One region of the Glutamicibacter sp. 363 genome, then DNA from elsewhere that is predicted to be linked to it. Evidence: riboswitches for the same ligand, from Rfam matches in the RefSeq annotation. Region 1 holds a riboswitch; each other region holds the start of a gene.
What was found. Region 1 has a riboswitch for thiamine pyrophosphate ahead of thiO (glycine oxidase ThiO). Riboswitches for the same ligand answer to the same signal wherever they lie in the genome.
Positions count from the first base shown of each region.

Region 1 (4,209 bases):
TCACCTCGAGCTTGATCCAGTCGGTTTCCAACGCTTCGCGCGCCAGCTGGGCGGTGAGCACCGCATCTCGCGCGGTGAAGCATCCGGCGGTATTGGGCAGCGGGCGCACCCCGTTGCGCGCCAGAAGCTCGTACACCGATCCGGAACCGGCCGCGGCGAAATGGCGAATGGCGACGGTGGTCAGCGCGGTGCCCGAAACATGCAGGGCCTGCTCGAGGGTATGCATCGAGGTCGCCCCGCCGGTGCCGAGAATCAGCCGGGAGTCGAAGCGTTCCCCGGCGACCTCGAAGCCATCGGTGTCAAGAGTTAGCTCTTCCATCTTCAGCCTCCCTGAGCCGCGGTGACGAGTTCAACCCGGTGGCCGGGCTTCAGCTCGAAGTCATTCCAGCCACTGCGCGGGACAACTGCCGAGTCCACCGCCACCGCAACGCCTAAACGCGACCCGTCGCTGGCCCGTCCGTCCGTTCCGATGCTCTTTCCCAAGTGCGCCGCGAGCAGCTCGCGCACGGTGCTTCCCGCCGGCACGGTGGCCGCCTCGGTGTTGAGGATAAATTCGATCTGTTGCATCTTCTCTGGCTCCTAAAATGGTGTGCTGTTGGCGAGTTGCGCGCCAAACCTATCGAGTGAAACGCTGGTCAGCTGTTGTGCATCTGCCGGGTTCCCGAGCAGCAGCTCGGTCCCCAGCCGTGCGCCGAGCGGGGTAAGCAGCACCCCGTGGCGCGAATAACCGGTGGAAACCACCAGTCCCTCATCTACGCGTCCGAGCAGCGGCCGATCATCGGGTGTCGCCGGTCTGGCCCGCACGATCGCCTCGTTCAAGGTGGTGTCGACGATGCCCGGCACGAGCCTGCGCGCATTGTCCAGCAGGGCGTGCATTTCTCCCACGTTCACCTGCTCTTGGCCGTCCTCGCGGCTCGACGCGCCCAGCACGAGGCTTCCATCGGTGCGTGGCACCAGGTAGACCGGCTGCCGATGCACGATTCCGCGCACGGTGTGCTTGATCAGCGGCGCGCCCACCGGTCCTTGGAGCCTGAGGATGTCTCCGTAGACCGGGCGCAATGGCAGAGCCGGCGCACCTGCTAGCGCGCCCAACCCGTTGGCAAGCAGTACCTGATCGCCATGGATTTCTTGGCCAGTTGAGGTAAGCACTCCACTGGTCCGTGATCCCTGGCGCAGCAGCCGCACCGCCGTTTCGCGCACGATCGACCGGTCAAGCTCATCGATCAGGATGCGCAGCAGGGACCGCGGGTCCAGTTGCTGGTCTTCGGCGCAGCGGATGGCGCCGGCGATGCCGGTGGCAAGCGCCGGCTCGAGTTTGCGTGCCGCGCTGCCCAGCAGCCGCTCGGCGCTGAATCCCAGCGAGGCTTGCAGCTTCATGAGCGCAAGCAGTGCGTCCATATCCGCGGTTTCGGCGGCGACGACCAGCGTGGAGTTTTCTACGTACGCTGGTCTGCTGCCGGTGGTTTGTTCCACGCGGTCAATGAATGCGGGGTATTCCTTGGCCGAAGTGGCCATCAGGCGGTGAAGTGCGCCCTGTCCCCAGGTGGTTTCGGCGGTCGGTGCGAGCATTCCCGCCGCGGCGTGGCTGGCTCCTAGCCCAGGCGCCGGATCCACTAGCGTGATTTCGGCGCCGCGGGCGCGCAGTTCGAATGCCGTGGCAAGCCCGATGATTCCGGCGCCGACAATGACTATATGCACGAAGGCATTTCCTTCCTACGGCGGCATGACCCGCATCAGGTGTAGCGGTCGGCACATGGCCCTCTCAGCCCAATCGCTGTTGGGCTCCCGCGGAGTACTTGGATTATAAGCATGCCTCAGCTCACTTTGGCGAACTTCATGACTTCAACCTGTGCTTCTGCCTGTGTTTTACTCGTTGGCATGAGCGAATTCAGTGGTCCGGAGGATTTGTCTACCGATCATCGGCTGGCACAGGTTGTCATCGATGGCGAACGGCAACTGCTCTTGCCTGCCGTCCGCCGGGATCGGCAGGCATTATTGCGGCTGCTCCACGCAGATTTCGAAGAGGTTGGTGCCTCGGGCAGGTGCTATTCTCGCGCGCAGATTATCGAGCAGCTGTGCAATGAACCAGTCGTTGAATCGACTAGGGACGAAGTGCATGATCCGCGCGTGCGCAGGCTCAGCGATTCGCTGCTGATGCTGCGGTGGCGAACCAAGCCGGAGAACCTGAGCCAACGCACCTCGCTCTGGGTTCATTCGGCCCAAGGTTGGCAATTGCTCTTTCATCAAGGCACCGGTCAATCTGCGTCGTCCCAGATCAGCGGCCGGCGGCTCGGCGCCGCTGGGCAAACGACGGCATCTTTGCGTCCGCTTCGCCTAGCGGATGCACCGCAAGTCCTCGCGGCCTTCCTTTCGAGCCCGGATATGGCCCGGCAAGGCGAGGTGAGTACGCTTGCCGAGGCCGAAGCCTATGTCCGCATGTTGCTCGAATTCCCGGCCCGGCAGGTTCCGTTGGCCGTCGTCGAGAATTCTGCGCTCGTTGGCCTGGTGTGCGGGATCATCGATGAGGCGAACCTGAGCGCCTGGGTCTGGTATTGGCTGCACGCGGAGCATCGGGGCCGCGGGTTGAGCAGCCGGGCGTTGGCCGCCCTCTCGGCGGAGTTATTCTCCAGCTACCGCTTGCAGCGACTGGAGTTGGGTTTGCGCGTGAACAATCCGGCGTCGAGGATAGTCGCCGAGCGTTGCGGGTTCATTCTCGAAGGACGCGAGCGCGGCAAGTTCCTGATCGATGGCCAGCGGATCGATGTGTTGAATTATGCGCGGTTGCCCACCGATCCCATCCCGCCGATCAGTCCGCTGGAGTTTCGCGCGGAGGCGGCGGGAGGCTGATTTTCTTCGGGGCCGCAGCGGAACGGAATCGAGTAGGTGGGGGTGTCTAGCCCCCACCTCTCACACCACTGTGAGTCTTGTAGTGGCTGGTCTGGGATCAGCTGGCAAGGTAGGAACCAGGCCTCTCACTGCCGGGAACATGACTCATCACACTACTGACCCGTATGGTGTCATTGTCCGGAATTGTCTGCTCTCGGTGGTGGGCGGCCGGCACCTACCCGGCCCACCCCGGTAGCCTGATCAGAAGATTGTCCACCCAACAGGGCGTGACCCATCACAGTGTTGCTCCGACGGTGACCTCTCCCCGGACCGGTACCGGCCGTACGGCCGAAACCCTTGTCCGTGAAAAGAAGAGAGCACCGAGCCGCATGACTATCCTCCCCCAGAGCATCGCCAAAACATACTCCTACATCATCGGCGTGGACACCCACGCGAAAAAGCATGTCTACGCCATCATCACCAACAGTGGTGAACACCTCGAAACCCGCGATTTCCCCACCACCAGCGCCAGCATCAAACGAGCCATCGCCTGGGTCGACAGACGCACCGGTGGAGATGCCAACACCCTATGGGTGATCGAAGGAACAGCCTCCTACGGAGCGATCCTCACCGGCGCCGTCTCCGACGCCGGTTACACGGTCGCCGAAGCCCCCGGCGGCTACGCAAAAGCCGGACGCGGCGTGGGCAAAACTGATCCACTAGACGCCCAGAGAATGGCCGCAGCAGCGCTACCAGTGGACTGCGAAAAGTTACGTATTCCACGGCAGAACGACGGGGCCCGCGCCGCATTACGCGTACTGGTCACAGCCCGTGACATGCTGGCCGTAGAACGCACGAAATACGTCAACGCACTCACCGCGCTTCTGCGTGTGACCCTGCTGGGTATCGATGCCCGCAAACCCTTGAGCAACGCTCAGATCCTCGAGGTGGCGGGCTGGCGCACCCGGGATGAAACCATCGAATTACGGGTTGCCCGCGCCGAGGCGGTACGCCTGGCCCGACGCATCGGTGAACTAGACACGGACATCAAGGAGAACTCCTCGGAAATGTCTGAATTGGTCAAGCTCAGCGAAGGCAAGGAACTGCTTAACGTCACAGGTATTGGGCCGGTGGTCGCGGCGGTCTGCGTAGCGGCCTGGTCGCATCCCGGCCGAGTGCGTTCGGAGGCCGCGTTCGCCTCCTTGGCGGGAGTGAATCCTATCCCTGCGTCTTCGGGGAATACGGTGCGCCACCGGCTCAATCGGAGAGGGGACCGAAAGCTGAATAAGGCGCTGCATACTGCTGCATTGGTGCGGATGACCCATGACGAGGAGACGAGGGCCTACGTTGAGAAACGTACCGCGGAAGGCAAGACAATCAAGG
Region 1 is NZ_JBQSYR010000022.1:71,348-75,556, forward strand. It holds gene ACT3UA_RS13965 (thiazole synthase) at 1-319, opposite strand, end outside; gene thiS (sulfur carrier protein ThiS) at 322-567, opposite strand; gene thiO (glycine oxidase ThiO) at 580-1,698, opposite strand; TPP riboswitch at 1,694-1,799, opposite strand; gene ACT3UA_RS13980 (GNAT family N-acetyltransferase) at 1,879-2,847, shown strand; gene ACT3UA_RS13985 (IS110 family transposase) at 3,216-4,209, shown strand, end outside.

Region 2 (4,209 bases), on a different contig from region 1:
TCTTTGGGCGTGACGTAGCAGAGCATCGCGGTGCCATAGCGGGCGATTTCGGTCGCGCCGATTGCGCTGGTGATGTGGTCATATCCCGGAGCGATATCGGTGACCAGCGGGCCGAGCGTGTAGAACGGCGCCCCGTCGCAAAGCTCCTGCTGGCGTTCCACATTCTCGCGCACCAGATGGAAAGGGATATGCCCGGGGCCTTCGACCATCACCTGAACATCATATTTCCAGGCACGCTTGGTCAACTCCGCCAAGGTATCCAGCTCGGCGAACTGGGCCGCATCATTCGCGTCCGCGATGGAGCCTGGACGCAGCCCGTCGCCCAGGGAGAATGCGACATCGTAGCGGGAGAAAATCTCGCAGAGTTCGTCGAAGTGGGTGTAAAGGAAATTCTCCTGATGATGCGCAAGGCACCAGCCGGCCATAATCGACCCGCCGCGGGAGACCATTCCGGTGACCCGGTTGGCGGTCAGCGGGATGTAGCGCAGCAGCACACCTGCATGAATGGTCATGTAGTCCACGCCCTGCTCGCACTGTTCGATGACCGTGTCGCGGAAGATCTCCCAGGTCAGTTCGTTCGCTTCGCCGTTGACCTTCTCTAGTGCTTGGTAGATCGGGACGGTGCCGATGGGGACCGGCGAGTTGCGGATGATCCATTCACGGGTGGTGTGGATATCGTCGCCGGTGGAAAGGTCCATCACCGTGTCGGCACCCCATTTGGTGGCCCACTGGAGTTTGGAGACTTCCTCGGCGATCGAGCTGGTCACCGCCGAGTTGCCGATGTTCGCGTTGATTTTTACCAAGAAGGCCTTGCCGATGATCATCGGTTCGGATTCCGGATGGTTGATATTCAGCGGAAGGATTGCCCGGCCGGCCGCTAGCTCGCTGCGCACCAGCTCGACGTCGCATTCTTCGCGCAGGGCCACATAGCGCATTTCCGGGGTGATGACCCCCTGCCGTGCGTAATGCATCTGGGTGACCCGCGTCCCGGGGGCCGAACGCAACGGTGGTGCCGAGCGCCCGGCCCATTCGGCGCTCGCCGTGCCGCGGCGGACCGCGGATCTGCCGTCGTCGTGCAGGTTGCGTTCGCGCCCTGCATAGTTTTCGACATCTCCACGCTCACGAATCCACGACTCTCGAAATGGTCTCAGCCCGGTGGTCGGGTCGCTTCCCGGGCCGCTGGTGCGGTACACCTGCAGCGGTTCGTTCGGCTCGCCGTTGGGGGCATCTGCCAGCTGGATCTGCGTGACGGGAACCGAAATTCCCGCAGACTCACGGTAGGCAAGGGTGTGGGCAGGGTGCTGTTCAAATTGTTCCACTGTGGGAAACTCACTTCCTTCGCCGGCATTACCCGGACAGGTTCAACGGTCGCGGACGGCGCTAGCCCGATCTCAGCCCCTGCGAGGGCACCCGTGTGGTCTCAAACAAGGTATCACGACTGGCAACGTGGTCTTGCAAGGAAGACGAGAAACTTTAAAGTGAAAGGCTCCCGTTGGGCAATATCCAACGGGAGCCTTACGATCATCACTCGCACCTTCAAGGAGGTGTCTACGACATTACCCGGGGTTTCTATGTCAAAGCTGAGCATAAACTCGGCAATTCCGAAGAGTCGGGGCGACTACTTGTTCAGGCTGAGTTCCTGCGATGCGTCGACTTCGATCGCGGGCTTCTTCCCGGCGTTAGGAATGCAGGCCGCCAAGATGGCCGCGACCACGGAAATGCCAGCTCCAAGTATCAGCGCCATGCGGAATCCGGATTCTGACGGTAGTGAAGCTCCGCCGAAATCGGTGGTCATCTGGGCCAGTACCAGGCCGATGACCGCGGCGCCTGTGGTGGTACCCAGTGAACGCATCAGCGTGTTAAAGCCATTGGCCGCAGCCGTTTCGCTGCGGGGGACTGCGCCCATGATGATCGCCGGCATGGCGCCGTAGGCCAGTGCCACGCCACCGTTGATGACGAGGCTGGTGAGCATCAGGCTCCACGCGCTACTCATGCCCAGCAGGGTCAGTCCGTAGCCGACGGCGATGACCGAAACGCCAAGTACCAGCGTGAACTTCGGGCCTCGTGCGTCGGAAAGCCGCCCGCCGACAGGGGAGAGCACCAGCATCATCAGGCCGCCTGGAGCCATCCAGAGGCCGGCTGCGAGAATCGACTGGCCCAAGCCATAGCCGGTCTGCGACGGCAATTGCAGGATCTGTGGCATGACCAGCATGCTGGCGTACATTCCGAAGCCGACGAAGATTGAGGCGATATTTGTCAGCAGCACGCGCGGAATAACAGCGGTGCGCAGGTCAACGAGTGGATCCTTGGTCCGTGTTTCCCAAATGCCCCAGAGCAGCAGCGTGAGGGCGGCGATTCCGAACAGGCCCAGCGTCAGCGGTGCCGCCCAGCCCCAAGAGGAGCCCTTGGAGACGGCAAGCATGAGCGAGATCAGGCCAATGCCCAGCCCAATGGCTCCCAGCCAGTCGAAGCGCTGTCCGGCGGCTCCTGCTGGCAGGGCAGGGATGAGTTTCCAGATGGCGATGACTACCAGCAGCGTGACTACCGCGCTGCCGTAGAACAGGGCGCGCCAGTTGGCGAAATCAATGACGGCGGCTGAGATCGGCATGCCAATTGCACCTCCGACGCCCAGCGTGGCGCTGACCGTGGCGATGGCCGAAGACAGGCGTTCCTTCGGAACCAGGTCACGGAGCATGGCGATGCCCAGTGGCACAATGCCCGAGCCAAGGCCCTGCAGCGCGCGGCCGACGATCATGACCTCCACCGTGGGGGCCATGGCGCACACGATGGAACCGAGGATCAGTGGCAGCGCCAGGATGAGCAGCATGCGCCGTTTGCCAAAGAGGTCGCCCAAGCGCCCGGAAATTGGTACTGCCACCGCGGCTGCAAGTAGCGTGGCGGTGATGATCCACGCGGTGTTTGACGCTGAGGTGCCAAAGATGCTGGGAAGCTGCGGGATCAGCGGCGTGACCATGGTCTGGGTGATCGACGACGCGATGCCCGCGGAGGCGAGAACGGCGACGGCTAGACCTGAGCCGGGAATCCCGGCAGAGGTGGGTTTGGACACGAGAGCCTCTCAGAATGAATGTGTAAGATACATAAAATGTTCATAATACATGTTCGGGTATGATCGAATGAGTAGAAGTGGAGAATTAGGTACATGAAACGCCGCACAGCAGATATCGAGTATGAGCAAACGCTGCTCAGCCGCTACACCATCGCGCAGCGCCGAAGCGGTGATGGCTTGGATCGCAGCGTCTATCTGCTGATGAGCCGCATCGAAGTCCAGGGGCCGATGTCGATCGGTGAAATGAGCACGGTTTTTCTCCTCGACGCCTCGACCCTGCAACGTCAAACCACCACCGCTGTGCGGGACGGCTATCTCGAACGAATCCTCGATCCGGCGGGCAGTGTTGCGCGAAAGTTTGCCTTGACCGAACTGGGGCAGCAGCGGCTCACGGAGGTTCGCGAGCATTCGGTCAGCGCAATCGACCGCATTACCTCGGATTGGCCGGCCGAAGAAGTCAACAAATTCGCAGAACTTCTGCATAAGTTCAACGCGTCAATCGAGGACTACCGCGAACAGCAGGGCGGTAAGTAGTCGGCTACGCGTCAAGGGTGCGTAATGCATATAAATCAGCTCGCTGGTGCTCAAAAGTATGTATGCCTGCCTATATTCCCGGGATTCAAGAGCACCTAATGTTGAGTCCATGACACAGCGCACGCCAGCCGCGGCCCAACCACTAAATGTGGCAATCGTTCCGGACTCCTTCAAAGGCAGCGCCCGGGCCAGCGAAGTCGCGGACGCGATCGCCGCAGGGGTGAATGCGGCTGCTACCTCTGTGGCCCGTACGGTATCGATCACCGCCGTTCCCTTTGCCGATGGCGGCGAGGGAACCCTCGATGCGTTGATCGACGCTTGGGGAACCGAAGCGAAGGTCGTTGAAACAACCGATGCGCTGGGCAGGACCGTCAACTCGCGTTTCGGGTTGTCTGCAGATGGAACGACCGCCGTGATCGAGGCGGCGGAAGCCGCGGGATTGCCCCAGGTCAGTGACGTACCGCGGCAACCACTTCAAGCCACCACTTTTGGGCTGGGCCCACTTGTCATTCAAGCCTTGGAGCTTGGAGTGCAGCGAATCATTCTTTGTCTTGGTGGCTCGGCCACCACCGATGGCGGAGCTGGATTGCTCGCAGCTCTGGGTGCGA
Region 2 is NZ_JBQSYR010000030.1:2,363-6,571, reverse strand. It holds gene thiC (phosphomethylpyrimidine synthase ThiC) at 1-1,319, opposite strand, end outside; TPP riboswitch at 1,317-1,424, opposite strand; gene ACT3UA_RS15870 (MFS transporter) at 1,619-3,067, opposite strand; gene ACT3UA_RS15865 (MarR family winged helix-turn-helix transcriptional regulator) at 3,161-3,601, shown strand; gene ACT3UA_RS15860 (glycerate kinase) at 3,711-4,209, shown strand, end outside.
Region 2: another riboswitch for thiamine pyrophosphate. It lies ahead of thiC (phosphomethylpyrimidine synthase ThiC); the one in region 1 lies ahead of thiO (glycine oxidase ThiO).

Region 3 (4,209 bases), on a different contig from region 1:
CAGGGTGGTGAATTCCTCAACCAGCAACCCCAGCAGACGCATCCCGGCAAGGGCTCCCAAGACGAATCGGTGCGGAACGTTGAGCTGTTGCGCCAAGGCGCCGCCGAGGTCGCTGGGGTTCGTGGAACTAAGCAAGAGCACCGTGGGCACCGCGAGCGCCAGGGTACGCAGTCCGGTAGCTACTCCGGCGCTCACCGATCCTTCGGTAATGCTGAGCATCCCCAGGCTTAGCAGCGTTTTGCCGGAGTCTTCTCCTACCAAGGCAATTCCCCAGGCGGCGAGGGCCCCGGCAACAATTAGTGGCCAGCCGCGGCGCATAAACGTGCCCAAACGCAAGCCCGCCAGCGGCAAGGCAAAGAGCGTGGCAAGGATAACCACGCAGGCAGAGACCCAGTCGATCGTCGAGATCAACGGCAAGGTTGCCGCAGCGATCGCACCCAGCTTGGCCAGCGGATTGATCTTTGCAAGCCAGCTCTCCCCTAGGGGCGCGTCGAGCATCGGGCCTTGGCGTACCGGTGTCGGCTTGGCATCCGGATGCTCACGGGTCAGCACGACCTGCGCCGCGTTGAGCGCGTGAGCAAAATCTTCGTCGTGGGTCACCGCGACCACGGTTATCCCCGATTCAAGTGCCTCGATCAGGATGTTGGCCAGTTCCAGCCACGTATTGGCATCTTGCCCGAAGGTCGGTTCGTCCAAGATCAATACATCTGGTGAGGCGGCCAGCACCGTCGCTACCGAAAGTCGGCGTTTCTCGCCACCGGAGAGCGTGAACGGGTTGGCCTCGCCCAGATGGGCAAGCCCCAAGCGGTCCAGCAGTTCCTCCACCCGCAGAGCTATCTGCGCTGGAGCGTACTTCTCGTTCTCCACCCCGGCCTGGCGTGCCCGGGTAGGTGCGAATGCCAATTCTTCGCGGACGCTTTGCGTGACGAATTGATGTTCCGGTTCCTGGAATACCGACCCGATCCGTGCAACCAATGCCCCTGCCCGCCAGCTGAAGGGCTGCGGACTCAGCCCATCGGCCAGGTTGCTGCTTGCTTCGACACTGCCCGTAGCCGGCTCAAGCAATCCGCCTAAGGTCAGCGCCAAGGTGGATTTCCCTGCACCATTTTCCCCGCGAATCACCAACGCTTGGCCGGCGCGCAGCCGCAAGTTGATTTCGGCTGTGGGCACCGCTTGTGCATGGCGCGCCGCGCGCAGTTTCACCGCCGCGAGCAGTTCCTCGCCCTCGCGTGAGTGGAGAGGTTCGGTGTGTGGAACGTAGCCGGGAATCCAGATACCCGCCATGGCTAATTCACGGCGAATCTTTTCATTCTCAAAGAGCGCCCGCGGCTCGAGGTCGTGGGCGATCCCGCCGCCAGGGGCAAGGACGAGTACGCGGTCAACGTGCTCTGCCCAGGCTTGCAAGCGATGTTCCACCACAAGCAGTGTCGCACCGGTGTCATTGGCGGCGGCAAGCACCGCATCACGCAGCGGCTCGATCCCCGAAGGGTCGATATTTGCGGTTGGTTCGTCCAGAAGCATCAGACCGGGGCCCATGGCAAGAATCCCGGCCAAGGCCAGCCGCTGCTTCTGGCCGCCGGAGAGTTCCTGGGTGCGGTGCGACAAGTCCAGATTCCCAAGTCCTACCGCGCGAAGCACCTCGGGGATTCGCGACCGGATCAGTTCCGGAGCCATTCCAAGATTCTCCGCGCCGAAGGCGACATCGTCACCGACCCGGCTCTGCACGATCTGTGTTTCGGGGTCTTGCTGCATCAGCCCGACCGGGAAGCTTCGGGCGAAGGCATCTCGTCGCTGAATCTGCAGTTTGCCGGTCGCCTGCTGCCGTTCGTCGATCTCAAGAACTCCAGCCAAGGCGTGCAAGAGCGTTGATTTACCGGCGCCGGATGGGCCTAGCAGCAGGACCTTTTGCCCGGCAGGAATATGCACGTCCAGTCCGCTGAGCGCCGGCAATGGACGTTCGGCATGGTGCCAGCCAAAGTTGTCGGCCGTGATCTCAAAGCCGCCACCGCCGAGGTGCCCGGGGGTGGCTTCGGTAGTCGAAGAACTCAATTCAGGCACTGCGCAGCGAACCTTCAAGGTGTGCCGAACGGCTAGCCAATGCTCCCAGAGCACCGGTCTTCGCCAGAGCACGGGTTGCCAACCACGAGAGAAGTCCGGCAATAACTAGGCCGGAAATGCCCATGGCAACTACGTGGAACAGCTTCATCGCCTCGGTGTACTCAGCGAAGTAACCCAGCAGGTAGGCTTCGCCGATTCCGCCGAAAATTCCCGACATGAATCCCGCAAGCAGTGCCACCGGCAGGTTCCACCGGCGGTACCTCACTGCGGCAAAGACCACCTCGGCTCCGAGCCCCTGGATCAGGCCGGAGAACAGCACCGCTAATCCCCATTGGGAACCTAGCAAGGCTGAGATGACGGCGGCGAGGATCTCGCAATACAGCGCGGCACCGGGTTTCCGGATAATCAACGCACCGAGCACCGCGGGAAAAAGCCACATGCCAGATACGAAGGCGCTTGCCGGTGGGAAAGCCACGAAAGCAAGGCTGACCAATCCGTATCCGGCGTTCCAAGCCCAAAAGATAACGCCCGAGGCGACCGCGATTACCGAGGCCACAACGATGTCGACCACGCGCCAGCTGGCACGGTTAGTTGCTGGTGCAACGTTCATAAGGTTTGTCCTCCTATGTAAGGAGGGGAGATGCACGGACCGGTGGGCGTTTAATCGCGCGCCATGATCCGCATCCGAGATGCTCGACTTCCTTCGCCGGTACTAGCCGGGGCAGGTTCGAGGGTCTGCGATCTATCGCACTCTCAGCGTCTTGCACCGCGAACGGCATGACGCTCCCCTGTCGGAATGATTACTGCTCAACCACCATACCGCAGGTATGCTGGGCTACAGAACGAAACCTTACGACGCGAATGCGAGGTCCTCATGAACTCAGTGCAGAAGCTTGTTACCCTTGGAATTTCAATGGGAGCGGGAATGCTTGGAAGCCGACTGGTCGACAAGGTCTGGAAAGGCTTCACCGGAAACGACGCGCCACGTCACGGCAAGGAAGCAGCCGCGGAAGCGAGTATGCGCCAGGCTTTGGGGTTCGCCATTTTCTCCGCCGTGGTCGCATCGATTATCCAGGTGCTGGCTGATCGCGGCACCAACAAGGCCATGAAGAAGTTCAGCAAGTAACATTGCCGAATTCCTTTGGTGGGGCAGGCCATTTGGCCTGCCCCACCAAAGTTTAACCAGCAGCTAGGTGCTCTCGGGCTCGTCGTTCTGTGCAGGTTTCGCTGGCGGCACCGCTGCGGTGGTTCCGGTCGTCTGCGAATGATTGCTAATGACCTGTTTTAGTTCATCAACATGCAAGGTTTCTTTCGCCACGTGCTTCGTGCGATATCCGGCGCGGCCAATCATGTGCGCCGATACCGGGGCAGTCAGCAGCTGCAATCCCCAGGCCAAAGCAAAGACCGGGATCAGTCCCCAGCTGCGCAAGTGGATGATGAGTCCGGCGAAGAGCAGCAGGAAGCCCAATACTTGTGGTTTGGTGGCCGCGTGCATGCGTGAAAGCAGATCCGGGAAGGTAATTAAACCGATTCCGGCGATCAGCGACATCAGGGAACCAAGTACCAGCAAGAGCGCAGCGAGTGCTTCTAAGAACGTGTCCATTAGGCGTTCCTCTGATCCGATACGAACCGCGAGACGGTAACCGAGCCGATGAATCCCAAGGTGCAGGCAACCACCGTGAACAGCAGGTAATCGGTGTGCCGGTTCAGCGCCATGTCTAGGCACAGCGCACTGGAAATGATCAACAGCATGACGTCGAGAGCGAGCACCCGGTCAAGAATCGAGGGGCCCTTGAAAACCCGCCACAGGCAAGCGATAGAGGCCAGCGCCAACATCACTCCGCCAATCCATACAGCTATTTCAATCATTTCTTGGGCTTCCTGCTGGAGAAATCCGGACCGCATTCATTCTTGATCGCCTCGTATTCATCGGGGCTTCCGATGGCCATGATCAACCGGCGTTCAATGTCGTGGATATTCGCTCGCGCCTTTTCCACATCCGCATCGCTATTCACATCGAGATAGTGCAGGTACAAGGTGGAACTGCTGCGGTCCACGTCCACCACGAAGGAACCTGGGATCAGGGTCAGCACATGGCCCACGGTCATCACTACCAAGTCAGATTCGGTGCGCAGCGGCACTGCGATCACC
Region 3 is NZ_JBQSYR010000025.1:28,759-32,967, reverse strand. It holds gene ACT3UA_RS14755 (ATP-binding cassette domain-containing protein) at 1-2,058, opposite strand, end outside; gene ACT3UA_RS14750 (ECF transporter S component) at 2,051-2,668, opposite strand; TPP riboswitch at 2,740-2,858, opposite strand; gene ACT3UA_RS14745 (DUF4235 domain-containing protein) at 2,933-3,184, shown strand; gene mnhG (monovalent cation/H(+) antiporter subunit G) at 3,248-3,661, opposite strand; gene ACT3UA_RS14735 (monovalent cation/H+ antiporter complex subunit F) at 3,661-3,927, opposite strand; gene ACT3UA_RS14730 (Na+/H+ antiporter subunit E) at 3,924-4,209, opposite strand, start outside.
Region 3: another riboswitch for thiamine pyrophosphate. It lies ahead of ACT3UA_RS14750 (ECF transporter S component); the one in region 1 lies ahead of thiO (glycine oxidase ThiO).

Region 4 (4,209 bases), on a different contig from region 1:
CTTTTGCCGCCGAGTTCCAGGGTGGTGGGCGTCAGCTGCTTGGCGGCCGCTTCGGCGACCACCCGCGCGACCTGCTGTCCACCGGTGAAGAAGATGTGGTCCCAGCGTGCGGCGAGCAGCTCGGTGGCGGTGTCGACGCCGCCCTCGATGACCGCGTAGACCCGGGCGTCCAGGTACATCGGGAGCAGTTTCGCCAGCACCCCCGAGGTGGCCGGTGCGAGCTCCGAAGGCTTGAGCACCGCGGCGTTTCCGGCGGCGATCGCGGCGACCAGTGGAGCCAGCATCAACTGCAAGGGATAGTTCCACGGCCCGATGATCAGCACGACCCCCAGCGGCCGGGGTTCGACCTTGGCCATGGCCGGCTGCAGCGCGAAGGGAACCTTGACGGCGGTTGAATCCATCCACTCCGAGAGATGCCGTTGGGCGTGGTCGATTTCGGAACGGACCACGTCGATTTCGCTGAACTTCGCCTCGGTGGCGCTCTTGCCAAGGTCCTCGGCGAGCGCGTCGAGGAATTCTCCCGTGCGTTCGGCCAGCATCTTTTCCAGGGCACGCAGCTGCTGGGCGCGAAAGCGCCGCGGGTGCGTGATGCGGGTGTCGGCGGATCGGCGCAGGTGCCCGAGGACCTCGGTGATGCGCGAGGGATGCTCGTCTACCGGCGGTGCGGCGTCGCCGACGGGATCTGGAAGCGGATTTGAGGTAAAGAGACCCATGGCTCGATGCTACTTCATTGATTCCCCGGGATATTCCATTTGTATCAGGTGTTTGATACATTAGTTTTTCAACTTACGGAGGTAATTATGGATCAACTCTCCACCGCCGCGTTCAGCATGGCGATCGGCGCAGCCCTGATCTACGCGTGGCTGCGCACGGTTGCCCGTCAAGACAACAGGCCCGCACTGCTGCGGGCGAGATCCCACTCCTTCTGGTGCGCGCTGATTGCCTTCTTCGTAAGCAGTTCCGGCGGGGTGAGCAACCAGCAAGCGGCCCATGCCGGCGCCGGCGAATCCCTGTGGGCCAGCGATCTGCTCGCCGCCACCGGTCCGGCACTCTGGCTGCTGTCGATCTATCTGATCGGCCTCTACTCCTGGCCGGCGTCGGTGGCGAATGTGCGCGCGGCCTCCCTGGAACCTCGCTCGATGATGACGCCGTTGCCTAAGGCCTTGAGTGCCGTCGCCGCGCTGGTACTCCTCGGCGCCGGTCTTACCCTGTGGATGATCCGCGACGTCACCGGGGTCCCCCCGCAATATGAGGTTGCCTCCTCGGACGCCTACGGAAGCACCTGGGTTTCGCAGTCCGCGACCGACGGACTGCGTGCGGCGGACCAGATGCTGGCCCTGTTTGCCATCAACCTGGCCTCCCTGGCGCTGGCCCTACTCATCGCGATGCTCTTCATTTTGCTGCGCAAACCGCTTGGTTCGCTCAGCCCCCACGATAACCAGGTATTGCGCGAAGTCTGGCTCAACCGGCTGCTGCGCACCTCGATCCTGGCCTTTGCCTCCGTTGGAGCCTCGTCGCTGCATTACAAGGCCTCGTGGCTTATGTCGCTGGATCGCACCATGTATCAACCCTGGCAAAACACCGCTAACGTGGCCATGCTCATCACCTTCATCGCCATGGCATTGTGGAAGCCACCGGAAAATTTTGCCAGAACCACTAGCCCAAAGCCTGCCTCCTCCTTTTTGCGGATGCGCGAAAATTTGTTTGCCATTGGATTCCTCACCACCGCGCTCACACTCATCGCACTGGCCTGCTCCTCCTCGCTTGTGCAGACCGAGTACGCGGACAATGCGCGCCCCGGTGAGAATGCCCCGCAGGCAATTGTGTCGCTCCTGGTGGTAGCCCTCTTGTTCTTGGTGCTCAATGCCGGGTTCCTGGGCTACCTGCACCTGAAGTCCAGGGGAACCCATTCACTGGCTCGGCACAGCGCAGACCTGCCGCGCTATGTCTATGTGCTCGCCGGACTCTTGCTCATCGGCGCCACATACCTGCTGATCAATCCACCATTCGAATATTTTTGGGGTCTAGTTCCGGTCAAACCGGTCTTTGCGCTGGGTGCGCTCCTCGCGTTGCTTGCCGCTACCGCCTGCCACATCTGGTGGGTTCGGCGTGCGGCCTTGCCTTGGGATGTCACCGTGGAGCAAGAAATTTGGTATCGCCAGGTTCACGAACTACGCGCCCTCCGTGTAGTCACCGCGGCGGCCGTCGCCATGCTGGCCTGGGGTTACGAGGCAGGTCCCTACGTTTCGGCCGTGGGGATCATCGTCTTCTGCTGCCCGGCAGTGATCATTTTGGCCCGCCCAGAAACTAGGGTGCCGCAGCGCGTATGAGCCAACATATTTTCGTGGACCTGGACGCGGCGGTTCCGCCCTATGAACAGATCCGCACGCAAATCTCTTCGCTGATTTCCTTGGGCGAGCTGCCGGCGGGAAGCAAGCTCCCTACGGTGCGGGCACTGGCCACCGATTTGGGGGTCGCTTCCGGGACGGTGGCCCGCGCTTACAAGGAACTCGAAGCCACCGGCCTGGTTTCCTCCCGGCGGCGTGCCGGAACGGTGGTGAACGCCGGAGCCGATATGGAGAAATCCTCCGGTGATCTGGTTCAAGCGGTGGATCGGGTGTGGGAGCTGGCCCGAGCTCAGGGAATCGACGAGGCCACCGTCAGGGCGCTGGTGCAACGCCGGGCGCGGCAATAATTTGTTCTTCCGCGGCTTTGGTGAGTACGCTCTAGCCAGTGACACGGGGTGTCGGATTCACCGACTGAGATGAGACCCGTCGAACCTGAACTAGTTCAAACTAGCGGAGGGATGTCGCATGACCCTGACTTCCGTTGCCCGGAATTACCGGCAACAATCCCCTTTGGTGTTTTGCCTGACCAATACCGTGGTCACCAACTTCACCGCGAATGCGCTGCTGGCCTCCGGGGCGGCTCCGGCCATGACCGACCTGCCCGGCGAAGCCGGGCCATTTGCCGCGGTGGCCTCCGCGGTCCTGGTGAACCTGGGCACCCCGAGCACCGAACAGCTGCGCGCCATGGACGAAGCGGTTCACGGTGCGAACCAGGCCGGCACCCCCTGGGTGCTGGACCCGGTGGCCGTGGGCGCATTGCCGGTGCGCACTGACTTCGCGCGAAAAATCGTGACCCAGCGCCCCACCCTGATCCGCGGCAATGCCTCGGAAATTCTGGCGCTGGCCGGGCGGAGCTCGACCGGGCGCGGAGTGGACGCGCAGGACACCGTGCACGCGGCCATCGAGGCCGGACGCCAGTTGGCCGCCGAATATGGTTCGGTGGTCGCGATCTCCGGGGCGGCCGATGCGATCATCGATGCCAAACGCACCACGCTGGTGCACAGCAACGGGATCGGCTTGACCGGGATTACCGGCGGCGGCTGCGCCCTGGGTGCAATCTGCGCCGGAATGCTCGCGGTGAGCGAAGACCCGTTCGACGCGGCGATCGCAGCCCACGGCCTGTACGGACTGGCCGCCGAAAAGGCCCTGGCCATCGGCCGCGGTCCGGGAAGTTTCGCCGCGGCCTTCCTCGACGAACTCTCGCTGCTGGACCCCGAGGAATTGCACAACCTGCGCCTTGAGGAGGCAAATAATGCGTGATCTGGGAATCTACCTGGTAGCCAACACCGAAAGCTGCCAGCCGCGCAGCACCTTGGAAGTCATCGAAGGTGCGGTGGCCGCGGGTGTGCAATGGGTGCAGCTGCGGGCCAAGAACGAGACCGCCCGCGAATTCTTCGAACTTACCTGCGCGGCGGCAGAACTCACCGCCGGCAAGGCCGAACTGCTGGTCAACGACCGCATCGACGTATTCCTCGCGGCACGGGCAGCGGGTGCCGCGGTCACCGGCATCCACATCGGGCAGAAGGATATTGCGGTGCGCTACGCCCGCGAAATCATCGGCGAGGGGATTATCGGGCTCAGCGCTTCCACCGATGAACAGCTGACCGGGGCCAACGCCGACGCGAAATACCTCGATTACCTGGGGGTCGGGGCGATCCGCGCGACGCCCACGAAGAAGGACCATCCCACCCCGCTGGGCATCGATGGATTCCTGCGGGCCAAGCGGCTCACCGAGCTGCCCGCCGTGGCCATCGGCTCGCTGACCGCCGCGGATGCCGCGGCGCTGCGCGACGGCGGGGCCGCCGGCATGGCGGTGGTCCGCGCGATCTGCGCCGCCGAGGATCCGCAGGCGGCCAGCGCC
Region 4 is NZ_JBQSYR010000002.1:186,394-190,602, reverse strand. It holds gene ACT3UA_RS02445 (aldehyde dehydrogenase family protein) at 1-713, opposite strand, end outside; gene ACT3UA_RS02440 (hypothetical protein) at 801-2,330, shown strand; gene ACT3UA_RS02435 (GntR family transcriptional regulator) at 2,327-2,695, shown strand; TPP riboswitch at 2,730-2,824, shown strand; gene thiM (hydroxyethylthiazole kinase) at 2,814-3,608, shown strand; gene thiE (thiamine phosphate synthase) at 3,601-4,209, shown strand, end outside.
Region 4: another riboswitch for thiamine pyrophosphate. It lies ahead of thiM (hydroxyethylthiazole kinase); the one in region 1 lies ahead of thiO (glycine oxidase ThiO).